Regions from separate parts of the Shewanella sp. SM23 genome, predicted to be linked through region 3. Evidence: predicted binding sites of a transcription regulator. Region 3 holds the regulator's gene; each other region holds the start of a gene.
The links. Region 3 encodes sigma-54, which starts transcription at its own class of promoters, with help from an activator protein. Its sites were predicted from a motif close to GTTGGCACGNNNNTNGNNT; they were not measured.
Positions count from the first base shown of each region.

Region 1: L5L98_RS08015 (TorF family putative porin) is a predicted target of sigma-54. The motif match lies at 1,469-1,487, and genes of this name have one in related genera.
Region 2: norV (anaerobic nitric oxide reductase flavorubredoxin) is a predicted target of sigma-54. The motif match lies at 1,873-1,891, and genes of this name have one in related genera.
Region 4: L5L98_RS16935 (YccF domain-containing protein) is a predicted target of sigma-54. The motif match lies at 1,907-1,925, and genes of this name have one in related genera.

Region 1 covers NZ_JAKKRM010000004.1:347,535-351,732, forward strand. Annotated here, with positions in the region: gene L5L98_RS08005 (response regulator) at 65-862, shown strand; gene L5L98_RS08010 (HU family DNA-binding protein) at 1,022-1,294, shown strand; gene L5L98_RS08015 (TorF family putative porin) at 1,585-2,277, shown strand; gene rimK (30S ribosomal protein S6--L-glutamate ligase) at 2,337-3,242, opposite strand; gene L5L98_RS08025 (putative bifunctional diguanylate cyclase/phosphodiesterase) at 3,422-4,198, opposite strand, start outside.
Region 2 covers NZ_JAKKRM010000010.1:136,427-140,624, reverse strand. Annotated here, with positions in the region: gene norW (NADH:flavorubredoxin reductase NorW) at 1-283, opposite strand, end outside; gene norV (anaerobic nitric oxide reductase flavorubredoxin) at 276-1,805, opposite strand; gene norR (nitric oxide reductase transcriptional regulator NorR) at 2,032-3,639, shown strand; gene L5L98_RS13825 (TMEM165/GDT1 family protein) at 3,690-4,198, opposite strand, start outside.
Region 3 covers NZ_JAKKRM010000019.1:80,217-84,414, forward strand. Annotated here, with positions in the region: gene lptC (LPS export ABC transporter periplasmic protein LptC) at 1-273, shown strand, start outside; gene lptA (lipopolysaccharide transport periplasmic protein LptA) at 260-814, shown strand; gene lptB (LPS export ABC transporter ATP-binding protein) at 811-1,542, shown strand; gene L5L98_RS18900 (RNA polymerase factor sigma-54) at 1,650-3,128, shown strand; gene hpf (ribosome hibernation promoting factor) at 3,157-3,444, shown strand; gene ptsN (PTS IIA-like nitrogen regulatory protein PtsN) at 3,447-3,890, shown strand; gene rapZ (RNase adapter RapZ) at 3,887-4,198, shown strand, end outside.
Region 4 covers NZ_JAKKRM010000015.1:76,055-80,252, forward strand. Annotated here, with positions in the region: gene L5L98_RS16925 (NrtR DNA-binding winged helix domain-containing protein) at 1-619, opposite strand, end outside; gene L5L98_RS16930 (pyridoxal-phosphate dependent enzyme) at 701-1,729, opposite strand; gene L5L98_RS16935 (YccF domain-containing protein) at 1,997-2,404, shown strand; gene L5L98_RS16940 (alpha/beta fold hydrolase) at 2,440-3,330, opposite strand; gene L5L98_RS16945 (M14 family metallopeptidase) at 3,327-4,198, opposite strand, start outside.

The sequences.
Region 1 (4,198 bases), on a different contig from region 3:
TGTTATCAACAGCGTAGCTTAGCGACCCAGTAAAATACTTACGACTTTTAACTTGAAGTAGACTATGAGCCATTTATCGCCCAGCGAACTTTCCATTCTTTTGGTAGAACCTTCAGAGACACAGCGTCGAATTATTATTCAGCGCTTACAACAAGAAGGCATTCTCAGCATTCAAACCGCAGAAAACATAGAAGCGGCTAAAGATATTATTGCTCGCCATAAACCTGACCTTATTGCGAGCGCCATGCATTTCGATGATGGCACTGCCATCGATCTCTTGGGCTACTTAAGGGCCAACGCTGACTGCAAAGATATCCAATTTATGCTGGTCTCGAGTGAGTGCCGCCGTGAGCAACTTGAAATATTCCGCCAATCGGGTGTAGTAGCGATTCTACCTAAACCCTTCAGTGCCGACCATTTAGGTACAGCATTGAATGCCACGATTGATTTACTCAGCCACGATGAACTCGACCTGAGTAATTTCGATGTACAAGATGTGCGTGTATTAGTGGTCGATGATAGCCGTATGGCAAGAAACGTCATTAAACGTACGATTGGTAACTTAGGGATGAAGCTAATTACCGAGGCCGAGGATGGCGCGCAAGCCATAGCGTTAATGAAACACAATATGTTCGACTTAGTGATCACTGATTACAATATGCCGAGTGTAGATGGGCTAGCTTTGACACAATTTATCCGCAATGAAAGCCAACAATCACACATTCCCATCTTGATGGTGTCTTCCGAAGCCAACGATACCCACCTCAGCAATGTATCCCAAGCGGGTGTAAATGCCTTATGTGACAAACCCTTTGAACCCAAACTTGTTAAAAAATTACTCTATCAACTGTTAGAAGAATAAAACCAGAATAAAACTTAAGTCACGAACTGAGTAAATATTCTGCGCTTTACTGAACATCTTGCTGCACGCTAGACGCAAAAGGCTTTCCAAGTGTTAAACCTTATGGCATGTTAGGCACGCTTATTTCAAATAAATCTACGGAAAGAAGAGACAATAAAAATGAACAAAACTGAACTAATCGCCAAAATTGCAGAAAATGCCGATCTAACGAAAGTAGAAGCAGCACGCGCATTGAAGTCTTTTGAAGCAGCTATTACCGAATCAATGAAAAATGGTGACAAAATCTCCATCGTAGGTTTCGGTTCTTTTGAAACAGCGACTCGTGCCGCTCGCACTGGCCGTAACCCACAAACGGGTAAAGAAATTCAAATTGCTGAAGCGACAGTGCCTAAGTTTAAAGCGGGTAAAACCCTACGTGACAGCGTAAACTAAGTTATAAAATTCAATACAACGCCTCCATTGTGAGGCGTTTTTTTTGCCCAATCCCAGTGAAGCACTGAATATTTTTTGCACAACAAAAGTGCGCCTCTGCCCCACAAACTGGCAAATAAAAACATTTAATTAACATTGCGAGTTCTAATACCTTGTTTTACATGGCATTGTAATAGTGGCATGTGATTAGCAAATCCTTCCTTAGAAAAAACCAAGATGCACTAATGAACACAGCTGACTTTGAGTGTGCCAATGGTGAATCGATAAATAAGTCAATCGAGGGGATGAGCATGAAGAAATCACTGTACAGCGTTTTGGCCTTATCGACGGGAATGTTACTGGCAGGCAACGCCTTTGCAGCCGTATCAGGCAACATTGGCGGTACCTCTAATTACCTATGGCGCGGTGCGACCCAAACTAAAGATGCAGTCGCAATCCAAGGTGGCCTTGACTACAGCCACGATTCTGGATTTTATGCGGGAACTTGGGCATCGAATGTGGATTTTGGTGATGATACTAGCTACGAGCTTGATCTATATGCGGGTTATGGCGGCAGTATTACCGAAGACATCAGCTACGACTTTGGCTATCTCTACTACGCCTATCCAGACGCACCAGGCAGTATTGATTTTGGTGAGCTCCATGCTGCTGTCACGTGGAAATGGCTCGAACTTGCTTACTCCCAAGTCATCAATGCCGGTGACGATCTGGCCGCCGATCCTTTAGATAATAAAGATCTCAGTTATCTTGCCGCGACGGTATCCGTTCCTCTCACTGAAAAGCTGAGTTTATCAGTGCACTATGGTTACTCAAACGGTGATGTCGTCCAATCTTGGTTTGGCGAAGATAATTATGCCGACTATAACGTGACTCTCAGTGCAGATACCAGCATAGGCACAGTGTCATTTATGGTCTCAGATACCGATCTCACCGATGATGATGCCAAACTAGTACTCGGATATTCCTACAGTTTTGATCTATAGGCTCTAAGCATAACAAAACGCCACCTTAAAAAGTGGCGTCATTTTATCACTATCACCAATTAGGCAATAATTGACCGGTTTGTTTTACGGGCCGCAACCATTTTCTCGATATACTCAACAATGGGCTCAGTCACTGAAATCCCTGTTGTTTGCTCAATCCCTTCAATGCCTGGCGCCGAATTAACCTCAAGGATCAGTGGGCCACGGTTAGAACGTAAAATATCGACTCCCGCGACAACCAATCCCATCGCCTTCACAGCGGCAATAGCCATTTTACGCTCAACAGAGGTGATTTTTACCACCTCACCACAACCACCTAAATGCAGATTAGAGCGGAAATCGCCCTCGGGACCTTGACGCTTCATCGAAGCAACAACCTTGTCACCGACAACAAAACAACGAATATCACTACCATTGGATTCTTTAATGTATTCCTGTACTAAGATATTCGCTTTGAGCCCCAAGAATGCTTCAATCACGCTCTCAGCAGCCGTTTTAGTTTCAGCGAGTACGACACCAATCCCTTGAGTGCCTTCGAGTAATTTAATGACTAACGGAGCGCCGCCCACCATATTGATGAGATCTGGGATATCATTTGGCTTATTGGCAAAACCCGTCACTGGCATGCCAATCCCTTTGCGGGAAAGTAGTTGCAGTGCCCGCAATTTGTCCCGCGAACGCGCAATGGAGATTGAATCATTCGCGGCATATACACCCATCATTTCAAACTGACGTACAACGGCACAACCATAAAAAGTCACGCTAGCATGAATACGCGGAATGATGGCATCAAACCCAACTAATTCAGTACCTTCATAATGAATGCTAGGTTTAATAGAATTAATATTCATGTAGCAATTCAGCGTATTGATCACGACCGCTTCATGTCCACGACTTTGGCAAGCCGCGACTAAGCGTTGTGTTGAATACAACTGGGGGAATTGGGATAAAATACCTATTTTCATTGCTGAGTGACCAACTTAAGCATGAGTGAATAAACCGTTCTGCGGCACCAAAAGCACAGCGACAGAAAAAGGGGCTGATATTTGTCTATTGCTCAGTGTAAAGCAAGAAAATATTCCTCACCAGACGAAATCATTATGCTAATGAAATACTTCAAGACCTATCACACTCGGAACTCGGTTTAAGTTAACAGCGGCAGAATATACTTAGCCTCAAACTCCGTTGCATCTAAGGGACGAGAAAACAAATAACCTTGTAATACAGTACAATGGCGAGAAGTGCAAAACTCAGCCTGCTCAATCGTTTCAACGCCCTCAGCTACTGATATGACATTAAACCCATGGGCGAAGTTAAGTAATGCAGCGAGCAAACGAGTGTCTTTATCATCCTTATCATAGGAAGCGACAAAGCTTTTATCGATTTTCAGCACGCTAATGGGAAACAATTTGATATGTTCTAAGGACGAAAAACCCGTCCCAAAATCATCAAGGGCAAAACGCACCCCTAACTCTGCGATTCTATCGAGCATTTTGGCATGTTCATGGGGATCTTCAATAAGGCAATTCTCAGTAATTTCAAGCTCTAATGCTACAGCAGGAAGTCCTGTCTTAGTCAGCGTATTCGCTATTTTATCAAACAGGTTCTCATTTCCAATTTGCGATGCAGACAGGTTAACGGCAATGGTGAATTCTTTCCCTGTTGGCTGTAATTGGGTTAGCCAACTCAATGCCTGTGTACAGGCTTGCTCAAGTACCCAGTCATCAATGTCCTCCATTAATCCGATCTCTTCGGCTATGGGTAAAAATTGATCTGGGGTGATAATGCCGTCTACAGGATGCTGCCATCGGATAAGGGCTTCCATCCCCACCAGCTGATGGGTTTTCGCATTCACTTGCGCTTGATAATGAACCTTAAATTCATTTCTTTTTAAGGCAGTACGCAAACTCGACTCGATATG
Region 2 (4,198 bases), on a different contig from region 3:
GATGGCAACAGACTACCTGACGAACTTTATCTATTTTTATGACTTCACAGTGATTTATTACATCAATTTGTTGTTCATGTGCAAATTCAGTCGCGGTCAATTTTATGAGGTCTGACGCCATTTTTTTAAGGCTAAACACATGGCTTAAATCTGGTTTATGGTATTCGTCACCAGAGTCGGCTGTGATAACTGTAATCGGTTGTTCGCGGTTTAAACGTCGCAGTGTTTTGACTAGCTGATATGCCGCGAATCCACTGCCGATAATGACGATTGGCTTAGGCATTAGTCACCTCATTTTTTATGACAGCGAAAACGCTTTTACCTAGGCCACATTCGGGACAGAGGAAGTCTTCGGCCACTTGAGTCCAAGGTGTGCCAGCAATGACATCTTGATTAGGTTCTCCTTTTTCAGGGTCGTAAACCCATTGGCAAACGGTGCAAATCATTGATTGTGTATCATTTAATTCGCACGCGTTTGTTGCAATCGGTGCCGTCACAGGGACGTTATTAGTAGCAGTGTTTTCAGCTGTTTGACTGGCCGTGGTGGCTTGGCTAGGTTTTGACATGACTTGATTAATGATAGAGCGACTATTCGCGCTATCAAGGGGCCGCAATGCCCATTCTCGCGCGATTCGCTGGCCGTGCTGACGGCATTCTTGCATCGCATCTCGATCGGGACGCCATTTGACTTTTAATCCCACCGAGGTTTCAAAACCAGCATCCATCAAACGAGTGTGAATTCTATCGACTGCGCCGCCATTCCAGCCATAACTACCAAAAGCTGCCGCCTTTTTATTGCGAAAACGCAGGCCCGTGATTTCTTCAAGCATGGCGGCAATTTTAGGCATCATCACATTATTCATGGTGGATGAGCCGACTAAAATACCTTTTGACCTAAATGCCTGTGCAAGGATTTCGTTTTTATCATGACGTGCGACGTTATACACTTTTACTGCTACATTGGGGTCAACATCATGAATACCTTGAGCAATACCGTCGGCCATCATGCGAGTATTATTGGACATAGAGTCGTAGAAAATCGTGATGCGGTCTTCTTGATAAGCGTCGGCCCAAGCTAAATATTGGTGAATAATTTGGGCAGGATTATCACGCCACACAATGCCGTGTGAAGTTGCGATCATATCTACAGGTAAATTAAAGCTTAATACTTCGTGAATTTTAGCCGTCACTAGGCTGCTAAAGGGCGTTAAAATGTTTGAGTAGTACCGTAGGCATTGTTCCATTAATTCATTTTGATCAACCTCATCATTGAATAAATGTTCGTCGCAATAGTGTTGGCCAAAGGCATCGTTACTGAATAAAACCGCATCTTCGGTGAGGTATGTCATCATGCTATCTGGCCAATGCAACATAGGTGCTTCGATAAATATCAGTTGCTTACCATTGCCTATCGCTAAACTATCCCCTGTCTTTACGGTAATGAAATTCCATTCTGGGTGGTGGTGATGTCCTACAATGGAGTCGACCGCATTTTCACTGCAGTAAATTGGTGTGTTAGGAATTTTGGCCATTAATGCAGTCAGGGCGCCTGAGTGGTCTTCCTCTGCATGGTTCATCACAATATAGTCTATGTCGGTTAAATTAATTTCAGCTTCAAGATTTTGTAAGAATTGCTGGCTAAACCGATGATCAACTGTATCAATTAACACGGTTTTTTCTTCACGGATAAGGTAGCTATTGTAGCTTGTGCCTTTAGTTATCTTGTACTCAGTACCATGAAAATCTTGCACTTCCCAATCGCGTTGACCCACCCAGTGGATATTGTTTTTTACATGAATAGTCATAAATACACCTGTGATAATTAATAATGAATGCGCTACGTAAATCTTGCTTATTTAGTTAAATCTCTTATTGCACTCACCATGCCAATATTTTAAGGTCTTGATTTTTATTGGTATTAGCGTATTTCAACATTTTAAATCACTTGCTGATGTCATAATGACAATTTGATGTTAGTCAAATTGACATTACACTATTGTCAATATGACTTTATTTGACTGTGGATGTGCTATGAGTGCCCATGCTGATTTAACTCAGTTAGCCTTAGATTTAACTGTCGGCGTGTCGACGCAAGACAGATTTGAGCGTTTGTTGGCAGTGGTCAGGCGGCGTGTCAATTGTGATGCTGCGGCATTATTGGCATTTCGGGAGCAGCAATTTGTCCCCTTGGCGATAGATGGGCTCTTTGCCGAAGTGTTAGGGCGGCGCTTTCAAATTAGTGAACATCCGAGATTAGAGGCTATCGCCCGTGCTGGCGATGTGGTTCGTTTCCCGGCCGACAGTGAACTTCCCGATCCGTATGATGGTTTAATTCCACATCATAGTGCGAGCTTACATGTACATGCTTGCATTGGTTTACCACTAATCGCAAACGATCGCTTAATTGGGGCGCTCACCATTGATGGTTTCAACCCTCATCAGTTTGATGGTTTTAGTGATAGCGAGTTGCGTGTGATCAGCGCACTGGCCGCAGCCAGTCTTAATACTGCGTTATTGATGCAACAGCTAGAATCCCAAGTTGTTGAAGTTTCCAATGGAACTGAGGTGCTCAATCGTCCTGCTAGTCAGCAGGAGATCATAGGGCAATCCACACAGATCCAATCGCTAAAGCAGCAGATAAGTGCCGTGGCAGGCACTGATTTATCGGTATTAATTACCGGCGAAACTGGCGTGGGTAAGGAGTTAGTGGCCGCGGCGATACATAATCAATCGACCAGAGCCGATAAATCACTTATCTATTTGAACTGCGCTGCATTGCCTGAGTCCGTCGCCGAAAGCGAGTTATTTGGACATGTAAAAGGGGCATTTACGGGGGCAATCAGTCATAGGCAAGGCAAGTTTGAACTCGCTGACAAGGGGACTTTGTTTTTAGATGAAATTGGGGAGCTTCCCTTGGGGCTGCAAGCTAAGTTATTGAGGGTTTTACAATACGGTGAATTACAGCGAGTGGGCAGTGATAAGAGCCTAAAAGTTAATACTCGGATTATTGCCGCCACTAATCGAATTTTGCACCAAGAGGCAACGGAAGGGCGCTTTCGTTTCGATCTTTACCATAGGTTGAGCGTATTTCCTATCCACGTAGCACCATTAAGAGAGCGTGGGCAAGATATTGTTATGCTGACAGGTTTTTTTCTTGAACGTTGTAAAGCGAAGTTAGGACTCACCCATATCAATATCACACCCGCAGCGCAGCAGTTATTAGAGCAATACACATGGCCGGGTAATGTGCGTGAGCTAGAGCATGCGATACACAGGGCTGCGGTGTTGGCGAAAGCCGAGCTAAAAACGGCTTACATCAGCTTAAGTGATAAACATTTTCAGCTCGATTCTTTGATGAATCAAGCACACAGAACAGTTGACGAAGATAGACCATCAGATGCCGCAACGCCAGCCAGTGAATTAGCATTTAGGTCTGAGTCGGCCTGTCGTGAGGGACAATCGCAAGATAATTCCAGTGTTATGCTGGGGCTTAAGGCTGCGACTGAGAGATATCAGCGTCAACTTATTCGCCAAGTTTTAGCCGCGAATCAACAAAATTGGGCTGCGTGTGCAAGAATATTGCAAATCGATACAGGTAATTTGCACCGACTTGCAAAACGGTTAGGTTTAAAAGAATAAAATATTGCGTGAAGAGATTTTATTCTGCAGCAAAACCCCAGCCTCGATTCTTAGAAGAACAGTGTTGCTACGCCTAAGAGTGCGAACAATACGGCGCAGCCACGGTGTATCCACAACATAGGTAATTTTTCGGCGCTGAAGTGGCCTGCGATCACTACGGGTACGTTAGCAAGCAGCATGCCTAAGGTTGTGCCAGCAACCACCATAGTTAATGAATCGTATTTTGCGGCTAATACCACAGTTGCGATTTGCGTTTTATCCCCCATTTCGGCGATAAAAAACAGGATAAAGGTGGCGAGAAAGGGGCCCATTTTATAGAAGCGGCTCTCTTCTGCATCGACTTTATCGGGGATTAACACCCAAAGAGCGATCGCAAAGAATGACGCAGCCACTAAATAACGTGCCAGATCTGGGCTTACCCAGTTAATCGCCCATTGGCCAATCCAAGCTGCGGCAAAATGGTTAAATAATGTCGACAGCAAAATACCTAAAACAATGGCGGTTTTATTTTTAAATCTTGCGGCGAGGATTAGTGCAAGTAATTGAGTTTTATCACCAA
Region 3 (4,198 bases):
AGGGCAGATCAGGGCAAGCTAAACAAGGAAACTGGCAAGGTTGTATTAGAAAATAATGTTATTATCGATGCCATTAGCCCAGAAGAACCGATTCAGACCTTGTCCACCAGTTATCTGGAACTCGATCTCAACACTATGATAATGACCTCTGACCGTACCATTTACGTCACAGGGAAAGATTTTAATATTCAAGGCCAAGGCCTTTATGCCGACCTCAACGCGCAAGAAGTGCAATTGACCAGTCAGGTAGTAGGAACATATGAAGCAAAATAACGTATTACTTGCCAGCCTAATGCTAATTATGAGCATGAGTGCTTTCGCGAAAGTCGGCGACTTAAAGCAAGAAGTCAAAATTAAAGCTGTGAGCCAAACTGCGGATATCAAAAACAACCAGATCATCTTCTTTGGTCCAGTGGAAGTTACCCAAGGCTCAATAAAAATCCAAGCAAATGAACTGCGTGCATTTTCCGCTGAAGGTGAAAATAGCAAAACTTTGGTCGCCACAGGCAACCCTGCTACGTATAGCCAAATATTAGACGATGGCCGTCCTGCATCGGCGAGCGCGAAAGAAATTCGTTACGATATGGCGAGCCGCACCTTAACACTGAAAGGTATGGCGTCATTAGATCAAGCAGGTAGCCAAGTTACAGGCAATTTAATCCGCTATAACATGATTCAACAGAAATTGATGGCCGAGAGTACTGGCAGTGGTGACGATCGCGTGATCACTATTATTCAGCCTGAAAACTATCAAGATGATGCTAAATCAGACGCTCCGGCGGATAAACCTGTAAAAAAGCAGGACTCTAAATGACCCAAATCACCTTAAGAGCACAAAATCTGGCGAAAAGTTACAAGAGTCGCCAAGTGGTTAAAGACGTCAGTCTGACGGTAAAAACCGGTCAAGTCGTTGGCCTACTCGGTCCAAACGGTGCAGGTAAAACCACGACATTTTACATGGTTGTCGGGCTAGTGAAGAGCGATAAGGGACATATCTTTATCGACGATGATGATTTAACCGCAGATCCTATGCATCTGCGTGCCCGCAAAGGCATAGGTTACTTACCGCAAGAAGCCAGTATCTTTCGTAAGCTAACTGTTCATGACAACATCATGGCCGTACTGCAAACTCGTAAAGAACTTAAAAACGAAGAACGAGAAGAAGAACTAGAACATCTGCTCGAAGAGTTTCATATCACCCACATCCGTGACAGCCAAGGCATGTCATTGTCGGGTGGCGAACGTCGCCGCGTCGAAATTGCGCGGGCTTTAGCCGCTAATCCTAAGTTCATTTTGCTCGATGAACCGTTTGCCGGCGTCGATCCTATTTCGGTTATCGACATCAAGAAGATTATCGAACAACTCAAAAGTCGCGGCCTTGGCGTACTGATCACAGACCATAATGTCCGCGAGACATTAGATGTATGTGAACATGCTTATATTGTGAGTCACGGAAACCTTATTGCCGAAGGAACTCCAGCAGAGATCTTAGACAATCAGCAAGTTAGGGCTGTGTACTTAGGTGAACAATTCAGGCTATAGTTAATCGAGCGAAGCCAATGGAGGCAATTTATACCGCCATTGGGCTTCACTCAAGATAATAATAAGCGACCTCATCCAACAATAATAACGTAGGGATCAGCGGTAACATGAAAGCGTCACTCCAGCTCAAACTGGGTCAACAGTTAACCATGACGCCACAATTACAACAGGCCATACGTCTGTTGCAACTGTCGTCATTAGAACTGCAGCAAGAGATCCAGCAAGCATTAGATTCTAATCCCCTTCTCGAGCTGGAAGAGGATCAATTCGACGCCACTAAAACCCCTGTAAACCAAACGCTATCCGATACGGATTTCAGTGAATCTAGCACTCTGCCACCAGAAAAAGACAGCTCCACCATAGACACGGCAGAGTCGCTAACCAAAGAATCCATGCCCGATGAGCTCCCCATGGACACCACATGGGATGAAGTGTTTACCGCCTCCCCAAACTCAGGCCCCGGCGGCAGTCGTGAAGACGATATGCCCTTCCAAGGCGAGACCAGTGAAGGTTTGTACGAACACTTAGAATGGCAAAAAAACCTCACGCCGTTTTCTGAAACCGATTTAGCCATTGCCACCGCCATTATTGATGCCATCGACGATCAAGGCTATCTCACCCAAAGTACTGACGAAATCCTCGAAGCCATGGGCAATTCGGAGGTCGAGCTTGACGAAGTCGAAGCCGTACTCAAGCGCATTCAGCATTTTGATCCCATAGGCGTTGCCGCCCGCGATTTAAGTGAATGCCTGCTAATCCAACTGTCGCATTTCGCCGCTGATACTCCCAACCTAGAAAACGCCCGTATGCTGATCAAAGATCATTTAGATCTGATCGCCGCCCGTGATTTTAGGTTATTGATGCGTAAGACTAAATTAAAAGAAGATGAATTAAGGGATGGTATAGCACTTATCCAAACTCTCAATCCTCGCCCAGGTTTGTTGATCACGCCCAATAATGACGAATACGTTATCCCAGATGTGTCTGTGTCGAAGAAAAATGGCCGCTGGGTCGTTGAGCTTAATCCTGACTGCATGCCAAAAATCAATGTAAATCAACATTATGCTTCTATGGCACGCAGTACCAAAAACCAAGCCGATAGCCAATTTATTCGCGGCCATCTGCAAGAGGCTAAATGGTTTATTAAGAGCTTAGAAAGCCGTAACGACACTTTGCTTAAAGTTGCTAATTGCATAGTGCAATATCAGCAAGGTTTCTTTGAGTACGGTGAAGAAGCCATGAAACCTATGGTGCTTAACGATATTGCCGAAGCGGTAGAAATGCATGAGTCCACCATCTCACGGGTCACAACTCAAAAATACATGCATACCCCTAAGGGACTTTTTGAACTAAAATACTTCTTCTCTAGCCACGTCGGTACTGACGATGGTGGTGAGTGCTCATCCACAGCAATCAGAGCCTTTATAAAGAAACTGGTGGCAGCGGAAAACCAGAAAAAACCATTAAGCGATAGTAAGATGGCTCAACTTCTGGCAGAACAAGGGATCAACGTAGCCCGCAGAACCATTGCGAAGTACCGAGAGGCTATGCTTATTCCACCTTCTAATCAGCGTAAAAGTTTATAACCTACAGTGGATATCGGAGGACGTTTCTATGCAAATAAACCTAAGTGGGCACCATATCGAAATTACCGAATCGTTACGTGCATATGTAGAAGAAAAGTTTTCAAAACTTGAACGCCATTTCGAACAGATCAATAATGTGCACGTTGTGCTCAATGTTGAGAAAATGCAACAGATTGCCGAAGCGAGAATAAACCTCATAGGTGGTGAAGTTTTTGCTACTTCAGAGCATGCTGACATGTATGCCGCTATAGACGCCCTGATTGACAAGCTTGACCGTCAGGTTATTAAACACAAAGAGAAGTTAACAAAACACTAATAATGGAACTTTGTACCATACTGCGGCCGGAGTGCACTACCTGCGCCACTCCGGGCAGCAAGAAAAAGGTACTGGAACTCATCAGCGACTTAGTCGCTGCCCAGTACCCGACCCTCTCATCTCAAGAGATATTCGAAAGCCTAGTGGCGCGCGAAAAGATGGGGAGCACAGGTATAGGTAACGGCATCGCCATTCCACATGGTCGACTAGCCGATATAGATCAGCCCATTGCCATACTAATTAAGTGTGAAGAGCCGATAGCATTTGATGCTATCGATAAGCAACCTGTTGATATTTTATTTGCACTACTGGTGCCTGCAGACCAATGTCAGCAGCACTTAAGTACCTTGTCTTGCATGGCCGAAAAGCTGAGCGACAAGCAAATATTAAAGCAATTACGCAAGACGCATGATGAAACGGAACTCTATCAGGTAATCACTGGATGAAACTGGTCATAGTGTCGGGCCGCTCAGGCTCAGGCAAATCTGTCGCCCTTAGGGTACTCGAAGATCTCGGCTATTATTGTGTCGATAACCTTCCCTTGCCATTGATTGGCAGTTTGCTTGAGCAACTCAAAGGCAGTAACGATCTCGTCGCCATCAGTGTCGACGTGCGTAACATGCCTGAGCAGGATAAGGTCTTAGTGAAACAACTCGCTAGCCTACCTCCAGATACTGAGTTAACGAGCTTCTTCCTTAACTCCAGCGATAAAATTCTGCTTAAGCGTTACAGCGAAACCCGCCGTTTACATCCT
Region 4 (4,198 bases), on a different contig from region 3:
CCGTATCGATCAATAAATCGGCCTGTTCAACCCGCCGACGAAAAGATTTACCTTGGATAGGCTTGCCCAGTAAAACCTCATGAACATGCTGCAGTTCTGGCAAGGTAAAAGGTTCAGACAGTGCAAATCCTGGCACTAAAGAATATAAGGCTTTCTGTGTTAAGCGTTCCCGCGCTTGCTCAATTAACTGCAAATGATCAAACGCCAAGGGCATCTGCAACACATCTGCTAATGGCCACCACTTAACATCACTCACTGAATCAATCTGAATTTGGCAAGCTTGATAACTCATCAAGGCGGTATAACACACAGTCACGGACCAGCCTCTTACATCGCGACTACGATTACCCACAGTACAGAGCTGCTCAATATAAGGTGGTACTACCGCGGTTTTCTCATGCAGTTTACGTAATACAGTTTGCTCAAGGGATTGATCGCAATTTTCATCGATAAACCCTCCAGGTAATCCCCATAAACCTAAAAATGGATGATTTGAGCGTTGTACTAGGAGTACTTTAAGTTGCTGATCGTGATAGGTAAACAATACTGCATCCACTGTCAGTAGCTGAGCCTTAAAAACCTTAGGATCGTAATTGGCGAGATATTCCGCTTCAGTCATTGATATTTCTCATCGTTCCAAATCATCAGCTTAACTTAGCATTACACAGCTTCAAACATATTATGTCTTAGCGTCACTAAGTCAATGATCAGAGGCACAGGATGAGCCACTTTGCCCAAATTTACGCTGATAACGTGGCAACATGGTCTCGTTCCCGAGTAAGCCACCTTGGTGGATATACATCACAGGACGAGAACCTCCGCCTTGTAAATATTCCTCAAGCACAATAAAACCTAAGGGATCGTAGAGTAATTCAAACTGCACGCCTGAGGCGCAGACCCGCTGCCACATGGCATAAAATTCCGGATAAAGTTTACCAAAATGATATTTCTTGCCGACATTAACAATCTGTGGATGCTCACTGGTATTGGTATTAAGCAACGAAAATTGCAAGCGCAAATAATCATCGCCACCGACAACGGCACAAGTCACGACACGAATATCCGTTTGCTGACGGATAAAATACTGATTTAAAAATAACGCAGTCGTTCCCGTCCCCGAAGGTAAAAACACCGTTAAATCAACCAATCCATTCGCCTGCGCAAACTGTACTATCTCTTGCGCCAATCTATTTATCCCGTATTCGGCGTAAGCACAGCGCCCCCCCTCTGGGATAAAAAGCGCCGTCGGCTCATTCACGAGTACTTGAGCCTCGATATAATCAGGGCAACTCAGTCGCACATCGCCCACTTGCGCAGTAGGCTCAGGACTAGCCTTAAGATTTGACAAAACGTGAGGTTCAGATTGCGACTGAGTGCACGCCTGCTTTTGTGCTATTAACACACTTAAATCGATAATATTAGCGCCATTCGCTAAAGCGGCAGCGTAATTGCCCGTAGGATGTTTAACCACTTGACTGGCAATATGATCTACATAAAAATCACATTGCCAGCCTTTCATCTTCGCTAATGTTGACAATGAACACAGTGAGTTAGCTAATGGCGAGCCATGACCTATCACCTTGCTGATGCCTACAAACTCATGATCTAAAAAATAGCCGAATTTGCGAGCTTTATTGCCACTAAACGCCGGATGCAGTAAATCATCACGTTTTAGGAATATGTCTCTGCCAGCAAAGACAAATGTATCGACAGGGGAATTTGCAAACATCAAGCTACTCAAACGATTAAATTCTCTGGTTTTTAAGCCAGTTAAGGGAAGGCTAGTGTAACTCCGACCTTCCTGTTACGCCCTTAAGAAATTATCAATTTGGCGAAAAACTAGTGAAAATGACACATGAATCTCGAATGCATAAATTTAAACCATTGATTATTAATAAGTTAAATAGTTGGCATAGTTATCGCTTAGACATTGACATATATTCAATTTATCAAAGCTAACGATAAAGGCTAACAGGGTAAACACAAGGAGTTTTCAATGGCTGTATTACGCTTAATATTCAACATAGCTTGGTTTGTACTCGGCGGATTTGTAATGGGACTCGCTTGGTGGCTCGCAGGTATCCTGTGTTTTATCAGTATCATTGGTATTCCCTTCGGCCGCGCCTGTTTTGTTATCGGCGAAATGACCTTTTGGCCCTTCGGCCAAGAACAAATGAACCGTCGCCACTTAACTGGACGTGAAGACTTAGGCACAGGTGCATTAGGCATGGTAGGAAATATCATTTGGTTCTTACTGTTTGGGATCTGGTTAGCCATAGGGCATTTGGTCCACGCCTTAGCTTGTTTTGTGACGATTATCGGAATTCCCTTTGGGATACAGCATCTTAAGTTGGCTTTACTCAGCCTCACACCGATAGGCCAAACCGTAGTGGCTAAAGCTTAATAAGACAATGCGTTAACTGCGCTATTCACTCTCGATTATTTGGTTTCAAGAGTGGATAGCGCTTTGTCATCCCATACAGCAAATATCGCTTCGTTTAAGGCTATTTCTTCCTCCAATAAATCATTGCAATCATATTGAGTATTGGCAGACTCGCTATCCGCAGAAAACTGCGCTTGCGGCTTAGTCGCCCCCACAATGTCCAACAGATAATGCGCCAGTTTTGCGGGTGCATCTATAGCAGCATCGTGACCACAATAAGCAAGTACAATCAAATCGGTGTAAAAATGCCATGCTAACGCCTTACTCGATGCCATACTCACCAGCGCATCACGGTCACCGCAGAGCACAGTTATCGGCACTTCCACAGTCAATGGACATTGGTATTGAAAAGCCGCCCAAAGTTGTCGCCATACATTGCGTCCACTTGGTGTGGTATCGCGGCGAAACTCACTCCACTTGACAATTAACTCTCGATCTCGCCGATGACGAAAACTGGTTAAACGCACTATAGTCGACTCGATTGGATGTAAAGCGTTACCCCGAGCCCGCATGAAAAAAGCCTTCAATGCATTCAGCGGGTTAAATCTTTGATACCAAGACGATAAATTCGCCGCACTGCTGTTTAATACAAAGACATGCCTTATCTGCCAAGGTCGCTGGCATGCCATTTCCAGCGCCAACATACCGCCCATAGACAAGCCGAGGAGATAAATAGTCTCCCCTTCCTGTACCTGCTCATCTAATTGCTGCCACACGGCATGGGCATAATCGGCAATCTTAAGCGGACTTAATTCGTGGGATAGCGTCCCATTGCCCGGAAGATCCGGTGTCAGCACTCGCAATCCATTTTGTCGCAGACGCTGATCGAAACCATTCCAATGGCGCTGATCACGCATTAATCCCCTTAATAACACCCAAGTGGTCATGACTGAGACTCCCGATACCAATAATGCCGCGCACGCTCTGTCAGCTCAGCCAAACGTTCAGGTGTTAACTGCTCTAACGATTGGGCATAGGCCGCTTCCATCATAAATTGCATGAGTACTGTATGCCTGCGTAAAATCCTGTGGTGACGATGTGTTTTTTGTGGATTGAAAAAGCCAGCAAAATTAAATATTTGTCTAGGATTTTTCTTTATCCATGCCCAAGATCCCATCTCTAATGTCAAAGGTAAAAATGGCACCTGAGCAGAAGGATCAGCCACTTGGTGCTGGCGATAGAGATAATCCCAAATATCACCATGAGTGCGATAAAACTGGCTCTGCGGCGCGAGCCGATAATGGCCGTGATGGGGATAACTCTGTTCAAACAATTGTTTTAGATGAAAAATATAATTGGCATTTTCGAAGGCAGTACTGGTATGGGCGTAGGGGAACCAGATATGATCACTCAAGCCAAATCCCGAGTGGGCATCGAGCGAAATCAAACTTGTACTGCGACTCAACAGTTGTTGTACATAGGCAACTAAGCCCGCCGTTTCCAGCTCCATTCCCCCAATACCGCGATACCAGGGCAGCCGTGACGATATACGCTGTCCTCCCACCATAAAGGACACTTTTTCACGGGATTCTATCGGAGCGTTACGCATCAAATCCACTTGATTACCATTGCCCCGCGTTCCCATGAATAACCCAACAGGATTCACTACAGGTACAAAAGCTAACCGCAGGCCCGTTAACATCTGTTGTAGGTGTTTATCCCAAACAAGCCGCTGCAACAAACTGTTCAACAATGCCAAAATAACTTGAGATCCAATACGTTCAACCCCGTGCACGCCACCCACAAAGAGTACCG